Regions from separate parts of the Microbacterium jiangjiandongii genome, predicted to be linked through region 2. Evidence: predicted binding sites of a transcription regulator. Region 2 holds the regulator's gene; the other holds the start of a gene.

Region 1 (4,931 bases), 520 kb from region 2:
CGTGTGCGCGCGCTGCCCGCAGGCCCACGCCGCGGCCGAGCCGGACTCAGCCGAGGCGGCCGAACCTTCGCCGCGGGCGAGCCGGGACTCAGTCGCGACGACCGAACCTCAGCCCCGGCGACCGAACCCCAGTCGCGACGACCCGGAACCTCAGTCGCGACGACCCGGAACCTCAGTCGCGACGGCCGGACCTCAGTCGCGACGACCGAACCCCGGCCGCGACGACCCGGACCTCAGTCGTGACGGCCGGACCCGCGCCGCGGGGGCTCCGAGCCTCACGCCGGGACGAAGTCGAACCGCTTGCGCGCCCCGCGCCTGGGCGTGCGGGCCGGGTCGACCCACGGCGGCGGGATGAACCACACGTCGGCCATGGTCCCCGACCCGTCGATGCGCACCTCGTAGCCGTTGTCGTGCACGCGATGATGGCACGAGTCGCAGAGCAGCACGCCGTTCGACAGGTCGGTGGGGCCGCCGTCGCGCAGCCACCATCGCAGGTGGTGCACCCGGGTCAGTCCTGGTGGGGCGCCGCACCCGGCGCATCCGCCGTCACGTTCGACGAGCGCCAGCTTCTGCGCCTTGGTGAAGAGCCTCTTCTTGCGGCCCCAGTCGAGGATCTCGCTCTTGCCGCCCAGGACGCACGGGATCACGGCGCCGCCGGCGGCCATGCGCCGCACCGTGCCGATCGAGACCGGCTGGGTCATGCCGTCGATGACGCCGCTGCCCGTGCCATTCTCGAGGTCGTCAAGCGATACCCGTACCACCACGGTCGCTCCCTCGAGGGGCAGATCCGTGTGCTCGCACCCGAGGGCATGCGCGCACAGTCGCGCTAGCGCGTCGGCCTGCAGCTGGGGGATAGACCGGCGCGCAGGATCGGCGTCGGGTGCGTCGCCGCTTCGCGGTGCGCGGAGGTCTGCCGTCACGAGCGCCTCGATCGCCGCCCGTACTGGAGCAGCGTGCTCGGGATCGAGCAACGCCGACAGCGAGGTCATGCCGTTGCGCTCTTCCCGAATGTGCAGGTACCGCTGCGAGCGCAGCTCGTCTTCACGGGGTTCGACGCCGTCGGGGTCGAGCCAGGCTTCGGCGGGCGCGATGACCTTCGCCAGCTGGTCGCCGGTCAGCCCGGGGGCTTGCTCGACCAGCATCCGCTCCGCGGCATCCGTCGCCTCGCGCCCCGCACGCATGACCACCTTGTCGAGCATGCTGATGATCGCGGAGGCTGCGGCCGAGCCGATACTCCCCGCCTCGACCGCGGACGCCACGTGCGGATGCCGCGCGGGCGCCCGCTCCCCCGAGAGCAGCAGCCGCGGCGCCGTCGCCTCACCGACCTGCACGAGCCGCGCCGCCTCACCGTTTGTCGACCCGGTCGTGGCCGCGATGAGCGCGGTGGGATTGCGGTAGCCCTGCGACTTGGCCAATCCGTCTGGCCCGAGCTCGGGACGCGACTGCCGCGCGATCTCGGCCGCGACCTGCGCATGCAAACCGTCGGTCAGCCGCCGCACTTTGCCGAGCGCATCGTTCAAGGCGACGAGCAACGAACCGGCCGCCCCCTCGATCGCGCCCTCCGGCCACCCTTCAGCGACAGCGGATGCCGCTTCTATCAGGCTCTGGAGGGGCTGGTTCATACGACTGATGATACTCCGGAAGCGCCCCGGAGTATAGAACATCTTTTCGCCTGTGGATAAGTCTGCAGCGGATTTCCGCCGATACCGACAGAGGACGGCTGTCTCGTAGATCCGCATTTACGTTCGGTTCCGCACACTCCAGCGCCGCCCCGTGAAGAGGTCAGCGACGCGGAAGTCCCGCCGCTGGGTGAGGGCGGCACGGGGTGCGCGCTACGCGCTCTTGGCTGTCAGCAGCAGCCGGTCGCCCGGGTGGATCAGGTGTGGGTGCGTCGGCGGGAGTTCCTTTCGGTTGATCAGGAACACGCTCCCGGTGCCGCCGGGCAATCATGTCGATCGGGTCGCCCTCAGCAACCACATACTCGGCGAGGATCCCCTCCGCGTCTGGGACGACACGAATACTCACTCGGGATGCCGAATACTCACTCGGCACCGCAAATACTCACTCGACGACGCGAATACTCACTCGACACCGCGAATACTCACTCGCGAGCCGGAAGCGGGAAAGGGAACGGGCCGGAGGGGCCCCGATACAGTGGCACGGCGCCCGTACCCGAACCGAAAGGTCGTCCGTGTTCGAGATCATCACCGTCTGCACCGGCAACATCTGCCGCTCACCGCTGGCTGAGCAGCTGCTGCGCACACGGCTGGCGGGGCTCCCCGGCAGCGTCAACAGCGGCGGCACCTACGACATGCGCGCGTCGGAGATGCCCGCCGAGGCCCAGCGCCTCGCCGCGCAGCACGGAGTACCCGCGGAGCTGTCGACCGAGCACCGTTCGCAGCTGCTGAACTCGCGCATGCTGACCACACCCGACCTCATCCTGGCCATGGCGCGCGAGCACCGCCGCGCCATCGTCGAACTCGCGCCGGCGCGCCTGCGCTCCACCTTCACCGTTCGCGAGTTCGCGCGACTGGCGAGGGACACCCCGGATGCCGAGATCATCGCGGCCGCCGACGCCGCGGGCCAGGACCCCTCGGCACGACTGCGCGCGGCGGTGGCCTCGGTCGCCGCGCACCGCGGCGTCTCGCTGCCCCCGGCCGACCCGGCCGACGACGACGTTATCGACCCGTACCGCCGCTCGTGGAACACCTACGAGCTGTCGGCTTCGCAGCTGGTGCCGGCCATCGACGAGGTCGTGCGGGTCGTTCGCCTGGCCGTCCCCGCCTGACCCGCAGCGCCCGACCGCGGCCCGCAGCGCACCCGCGCCGCCGGCTGGCGCCAGACGCACCCCGCAGCACCCACAGCGCCCGACGGCGCCAGAAGCGCCCAACCGCAGCAACCGAAGCGCCCACCCCCAGCGCCCGAAGCCGCCCCGCGCCGCGGGCTACCCGGCCGGCGCCTCGCCGGTGCCGGGGTCCGTCACCGGCGGGTCCGTGACCGGCGGGTCGACCGGACCGGGATCGGTCGGCGGCACACCCGGATCGGTCGGCGGCACACCCGGGTCGGTCGGCGGCACACCCGGGTCGACGTACCAATCCGAGCCGTCCGATCCACCCGAACCGCCAGACTCGGCGTCCTCCGCCGCCTCTTCCTCGGCCGCGATCTCATCGAGAGCGCGCTGGTTGTCCTCCCGCAGCGCGTCGACGAGCGGCGGCAGCACGAGCATCGCCTCGATGCCCAGCAGGCCTCCGGCCTGACCCGACGGCACCGCCGCGGCGGCAGCCGTGAGCGCGTCGCGGAAGCTCTGGTCGGCCTGGTCGTTCTCGGCGTTGACCGTCGCGGCCCACGCCGGGAACGTCGCGCCGAACGCAGCCACCTGCTCGACGAAGCGGTCCCGCAGATCGGTGACAGCACCCCGCAGGGCATGCATCCGCTCGGTGGGCTCCGCCATCTCGGCCGCCCGGGCCTGCACGTCGTCGATCGCCGCACCGACGTCGGCCAGCGAGTCCTCATCGATGGCGGGCCGGGAGTACGGGGCGGGCAGCTCCGGCAGCACGAGCGCGTCGAGCCCTGCCCGGTAGTCGGTCAGGGCCTGCATCGCCGCGGCCCGCGCGGGCTCGTCGGAGTATCCCTCCACCGCCACCAGGGCCGGCTCGAGGCGCGCGGCATCCTCCCGGCCGGCGGTGACGTCGGCCTCGATGCGCGTGGCCGTCGCCGAGAGGCTCTGCTGGGCGTTCACCAACGCGGCCTCGTCGGTGGCGAGCGACTGCAGGGCGTCGGCCGCAGGGCTGGCTGAAGCGAGCTGGATGCCGCCGAAGACCGCCGTCCCCGAAACGACCCCGACGGCGAGCACGGCGACGAGCACGCTCAGCCAGTCGGTGCGCTTGTGACCACGCGAACTCTTCTTCGCCTTGCCGCCACCGCCGCCGCCCGACAGCACCACCGGCGCCGCATCCGCCGCCGCGCTCTGCACCAGATCGACCAGACGCTGCGTGTCGTCGACCGGCGCCTGCGCCTGGCGCCGAGACCCCCCGACCCCGACCCCGTCGACGCCCCCGCCGCCGAGCATCTCGGCCAGGCCGGCATCGCTCGGCACCTCACGCGCGGCGGGCTCGAATTCGTCGCGAGTGGCCCGGTCGTCGTCGAACAGTCCAGCGAGAGTGCTCATGGGGTCCTTGCGGAAACGTGGGCTGCGGTCAGCCGAAAAGGAGAAAAGTGACAGGACAATTCGTGAAAGGATACCTCGCGCAGGATATATCACCCCCGAGGCAGGAGCGCCATGGACATTCACGACTATGCGCGCATCCTGCGCCGCAATCTCGTGCTCATCATCTCGCTGGCGCTGATCGGCGTCTCCGGGGGTGCTCTCGTCGCATTGACGACACCGGCGCGCTATACCGCTTCGACGCAGCTTTACGTCTCGGTCGGCACCAATGGCGGCACCACGTCGGAAATGACTCAGGGCACCAATTTCGCGCGCCAGGCGGTGACCACCTACGTCAGCGTGATTCCCAGCGCCATCGTGCTCGATCCGGTAATCGAGCAATTGAACCTCGATGAATCGGCCGAAGAACTCGCTCACCAGGTGAGCGCGTCGGCGGGTCTCAACACCGTGGTCATCGACGTCACCGTGAACGACCCGAGCCCCGAGCAGGCCGCGCGCATCGCCAATGCCATCGGCGAGAGCTTCACCACCGTGGTCGCCGAGCAGCTCGAGGCCCCGACGGGCGATCGCCCCTCCCCCGTGCGCATCGAGACGCTGCAGCCGGCGCAGGTGCCCCTCAGCCCTTCTGCGCCCAACATGCGCCTGTCGCTCGCACTCGGCGGACTGCTGGGGCTCGCGGCGGGCGTGGGCATCGCGGTGCTGCGTGAGGTGCTCGACACCCGCATCCGCACGGTGAAGGACGTCGAGGAGATCACCGGCGCCCCGA
Region 2 (4,931 bases):
CGCCGGGAACGACGAGCCCGTCGGCGTCGCGCACGAGCCCGCGGTCCGACGTCAGCCGCGCGTCAGCACCGGCGGCGATGAGCGCTTTCACCGCGGAGTGCACGTTGCCCGACCCGTAATCGAGCACCGCGACGAGAGGCCGGTCTTCGGAGGGGGTGACGCTCACAGAGCGCCCTTCGTGCTGGGGACGCCCTGCACGAGCGGATCGCGGGCCTTGGCCTGTCGGAACGCCCGCGCGAACGCCTTGTACTCCGCCTCGGCGATGTGGTGCGGGTCGCGGCCTCCGAGCACGGTGACGTGCACGGTCATGCCGGCGTGGAACGCGATGGCTTCGAACGTGTGGCGCACCAGCGAGCCGGTGAAGTGGCCGCCGATGAGGTGGAATTCGTACCCGGCGGGTTCCCCGGTGTGCACCAGGTAGGGCCGTCCGCTGATGTCGACGACCGCCTGCGCGAGCGCCTCGTCCAGCGGCACGAGCGCGTCGCCGTAGCGCGAGATGCCGCTCTTGTCGCCCAGTGCCTCGCGGATCGCCTGACCCAGCACGATCGCGACGTCCTCGACGGTGTGGTGGGCGTCGATGTCGGTGTCGCCGGACGCCCGCACGGTGAGATCGGTCAGCGAGTGCTTCGCGAACGCGGTCAGCAGGTGGTCGAAGAACGGCACGCTGGTGTCGATGTGGCTGCGGCCGGTGCCGTCCAGGTCGAGCTCGAGCTCGACGGTCGATTCACTGGTCGCACGGCGCGCGGACGCGGTTCGCGCCTCGGGACGGGTCATGATCTCGAGTCTATCGAGGCCAGCGCGTCGAGGAACGCGGTGGTCTCGGCCTCGGTGCCCGCCGTCACCCGCAGGTGCCCCGGAATGCCGACGTCGCGGATAAGCACACCCCGGTCGTACAGCGCCCGCCAGGTGGCGGCGGGGTCGGCCACGCCGCCGAAGAGGACGAAGTTGGTCCAGGACTCGTGCGGCTCGTATCCGAGGGCTTCGAGGGTCGCCGAGATGCGGTCGCGCTGCGCGACGATCTCGTCGACCATGCCGAGCATGACGGGCGCGTGCCGGAGGGCCGCCGTGGCCGCGGCCTGCGTGAGCGCGCTCAGGTGGTAGGGCAGACGCACGAGCCGCAGGGCGTCGATCAGCGCCGGATCGGCGGCCAGATAGCCCACCCGGGCGCCGGCGAACGCGAAGGCCTTGCTCATGGTGCGTGAGACGACCAGGCGCTCCCGCCCCGGCAGCAGCGTGATCGCCGACTGCTGGTCGTGGGGCGCGAACTCCGCGTACGCCTCATCGACGACGACGATGCCGTGACTGGCGTCGTAGACCGCCTCGACGACGTCGAGCGGCAGCGGCGTGCCCGTCGGGTTGTTCGGCGCGCAGAGGAAGATGACGTCCGGCGACGCGTCGGCGACCTGGGATGCCGCGTCGGACGGGCTCAGGGTGAAGTCGTGCGCTCGGTGGCCGGCGACCCATGCAGCCCCCGTCCCGCGGGTGAGCAGCGGATACATCGAGTACGTCGGCGCGAAGGAGAATGCGGTGCGTCCCGGCCCTGCGAAAGCCTGCAGCACGTGCTGCAGGACCTCGTTCGATCCGTTGGCCGCCCAGATCTGCTCGGGCCCGAGGCCGTGTCCGAGGTACTCGGCGAAACCCTCCCGCAGCGCCGTGAACTCGCGGTCGGGATAGCGGTTGATGTCGCGCAGCGCGCGGGCCACCGAGTCGAGGATGTCACCGGCCACCTCGTCGGGAACGGGATGGGTGTTCTCATTGACGTTGAGGGCGACAGGCAGGGCAGCCTGGGGTGCGCCGTACGGGGTCTGGCCGCGCAGATCGGCGCGGAGGGGCAGGTCGTCGAGACTCACGATCACCCCTCCCATGCTAGAGCGCATGGCGCGATCAGCGGCCCGGGGCGTACTCCAGCGGGATCGACAGGCGCTGGCCGGCGGCGACGGCCGAGGTCTCGAGCGCGTTGAGACGGACGATGGCGTCGATGACGTCACGCGGATCCGCCTGCGGGGCCACCTCTTCGGCGATACCCCAGAGCGACTCCCCCGGCGCGACCGTCACGGTCTCGAAGCTTCCGGCGGGCGCGGAGTCGGCGACCGTCGCCAGGGCTCCCCCTCCGCTGAGGACAGCGACGGCGACGACGGCGACGGCGGGCAGTGCGGCGATGCCGACCAGCACGCGTCGACCGCGGGAGGTGATCCGCAGCCGCGTGGCGGACGGCGTGGGTCCGGCGAGCTGGATGGTGGTCATGGGTCCTCCTCTGTGGCGATCTTCGTATCCGACTCTCGGCCGGGAGAGCCGGATACGAAGTTCTCTTCCGAAGTTATCTTCGAAGTTATAGACTGTCAAGCACGAAACTCGCTCGCAGATCGATCGCACGCGACACGCGCGCACCTCGACCTGTCGGCATCCGTCACCGGATACGGTTTCGATAGGAGCACCCCACCACGGACCTCCGACATTCGAAGACGCTGCCCCGCGCGGCGAGACGGGAGAGGGCGATGACCGACGTGACACCGGTCGGCCGCGAGCGGGCTCAAGACAAGCCGCAGACGCGCCGACGCAAGAGCCTCAGCGAGAAGCAGCTCGCGATCCTCGAGGTGATCCAGCGGTCGATCGCGCGCCACGGCTATCCGCCGAGCATGCGCGAGATCGGCGACGCGGTCGGATTGAAGTCGCTCTCGAGCGTCACCCACCAGCTCAACCAGCTCGAGCTCAGCGGCTACCTGCGCCGCGACGCCGGCAAGACGCGCGCGATGGAGGTGCTGATCGACCTGCCCGGCTCCGCCGCCGAGAACCCGGCCGACGCCGCTCCGTCGGTGGGCGACGCCGCCCTCGTGCCGCTGGTCGGCCGCATCGCCGCGGGAGTCCCCATCACCGCCGACCAGCAGGTCGAGGAGATCTTCCCCCTACCGCGTCAGCTCGTCGGCAAGGGCGACCTGTTCATGCTCAAGGTGAGCGGCGAGTCGATGATCGACGCCGCCATCTGCGACGGCGACTGGGTGGTCGTGCGCTCCCAGGCGACCGCGGACAACGGCGACATCGTCGCGGCGATGCTCGACGGCGAGGCCACCGTGAAGACCTTCCGTCAGCGTGACGGGCACACGTGGCTGCTCCCGCGCAACAGCGCGTTCGAGCCGATCCTGGGCGACGAGGCCGTCGTGCTCGGCAAGGTCGTGGCGGTGCTGCGGGCGATCTGACGCGCAGAGCCACGAGGAGGGGATGCCGCGACGACTGCGGCATCCCCTCCTGCGTTCCTGCGCCGGTGGCGGTCAGAGCCGACGACCGCCCCGGCGGCTCCGGTCAGACGCGCGCGGCGACCTCCTCGCGCACGGCGTGTGCGGCCGCCACCAGATTCCCCAGCGAGCGCACCGTCTCGTCGTAGCCGCGGGTCTTGAGCCCGCAGTCCGGGTTGACCCACACCTGTCCGACGGGAAGCTCGTCGACCGCGCGCCGCAGCAGCGCCGCGATCTCGTCCGTCGACGGCACACGGGGAGAGTGGATGTCGTAGACGCCCGGCCCGACGCCGCGCGCGAAGCCCGAGTTGCGGATGTCGGCGATGACCTCGCCGCGGCTGCGGGCGGCCTCGATGGAGGTGACATCGGCGTCGAGCGCTGCGATCGCCTCGATGACGACCGCGAACTCCGAGTAGCAGAGGTGGGTGTGCACCTGGGTGGCCGGCGCGGCCCCGGCGGTGGCGAGCCGGAACGCCGCAACGGACCAGTCGAGGTAGGCCGCCTGGTCGGCCGTCTTGAGCGGCAGCAGCTCCCGCAGCGCCGGCTCGTCGACCTGCACGATGCGCAGGCCCGCGGCCTCGAGGTCGGCGATCTCGTCGCGCAGCGCCAGGGCGACCTGGTCGGCGGTCTCGGCGAGCGGCTGGTCGTCGCGTACGAACGACCACGCGAGAATCGTCACCGGTCCCGTCAGCATGCCCTTGACGTGCTTCGCGGTGAGCTTCTGCGCATACGCCGACCAGGCGACGGTGATGGGGGCCGGCCGCGCGACGTCACCCCAGAGGATCGACGGCCGCGTCGCCCGTGAGCCGTACGACTGCACCCACCCGTTGCGCGTCACCGCGAATCCGTCGAGGTTCTCGGCGAAGTACTGCACCATGTCGTTGCGCTCCGCCTCACCATGCACCAGCACGTCGAGCTCGAGCTGCTCCTGCAGCGCGATCACCTGCCGGATCTCGTCGCGGAGGAACTCCCGGTATTGCTCGCCGTCCAGACGCCCGGCGGCGTGCGCGGCGCGGGCGCGGCGGATCTCGGGGGTCTGCGGGAACGACCCGATGGTCGTCGTGGGGAGCACCGGAAGGCCCAGTGCCGCTGTCTGCGCCTGCTCGCGCTCGCGAGCCGGCACACGCCGGTAGTCGCCCGGGGTGAGCCCCCCTGCGCGCGAGCGGACCGCGCCATCGCGCACCCCCGGTGCCGACCGCCGGTCCGTCAGCGCCTGCGAAGCGGCCCGGAGGTCGTCGTCGATCGCCGCCCTGCCCTGCGAAAGGCCGCGCGCGAGGGCCACCACCTGACCGACCTTCTGATCGGCGAAGGCGAGCCACGACGCCAGGCGGGGATCGAGACCCGACTCGTCCGAGACGTCGTGCGGCACGTGCTGGAGCGACGTGGACGTGCCCGCGGCAACCGCCGCGGCGCCGAGGTTCCGCAGCGCCACGAGACGCTCCCACGCGGCATCCAGGTCGCCTCGCCAGACGTTGCGTCCGTCGATGATGCCGCCCACGAGGGTCTTGCCTTCCAATCCATCGACGGCCGGCGGCACGGCGCCCCGGTGCAGGTCGACCGCGATGGCCTCGATGGGAGCGGCGGCCAGTGCCGCCCACGCCGACGGCGAGAGCTGGGCGTAGCCGGCAGCGACCAGGATGGCGGGGCGGTCCGCCGCAGAGCCCAGCACCGTGTAGGCGCGTGCGGCCGCCTCGGCCAGGC

Evidence for each region. The regulator LexA, encoded in region 2, represses DNA repair genes until DNA is damaged. The targets are predictions, from matches to a motif close to TCGAACANNTGTTCGA.
Region 1: the regulator LexA is predicted to act here: its motif matches at 1,657-1,672, upstream of QNO14_RS02220 (HNH endonuclease signature motif containing protein).

Annotation. Positions count from the first base shown of each region.
Region 1 is NZ_CP126740.1:498,085-503,015, reverse strand. Features, by position in the region: gene QNO14_RS02220 (HNH endonuclease signature motif containing protein) at 276-1,622, opposite strand; gene QNO14_RS02215 (arsenate reductase/protein-tyrosine-phosphatase family protein) at 2,192-2,788, shown strand; gene QNO14_RS02210 (hypothetical protein) at 2,945-4,168, opposite strand; gene QNO14_RS02205 (tyrosine-protein kinase domain-containing protein) at 4,280-4,931, shown strand, end outside.
Region 2 is NZ_CP126740.1:1,013,655-1,018,585, reverse strand. Features, by position in the region: gene hisH (imidazole glycerol phosphate synthase subunit HisH) at 1-166, opposite strand, end outside; gene hisB (imidazoleglycerol-phosphate dehydratase HisB) at 163-774, opposite strand; gene QNO14_RS04515 (histidinol-phosphate transaminase) at 771-1,865, opposite strand; gene QNO14_RS04510 (LysM peptidoglycan-binding domain-containing protein) at 1,885-2,244, opposite strand; gene lexA (transcriptional repressor LexA) at 2,496-3,194, shown strand; gene metE (5-methyltetrahydropteroyltriglutamate--homocysteine S-methyltransferase) at 3,298-4,931, opposite strand, start outside.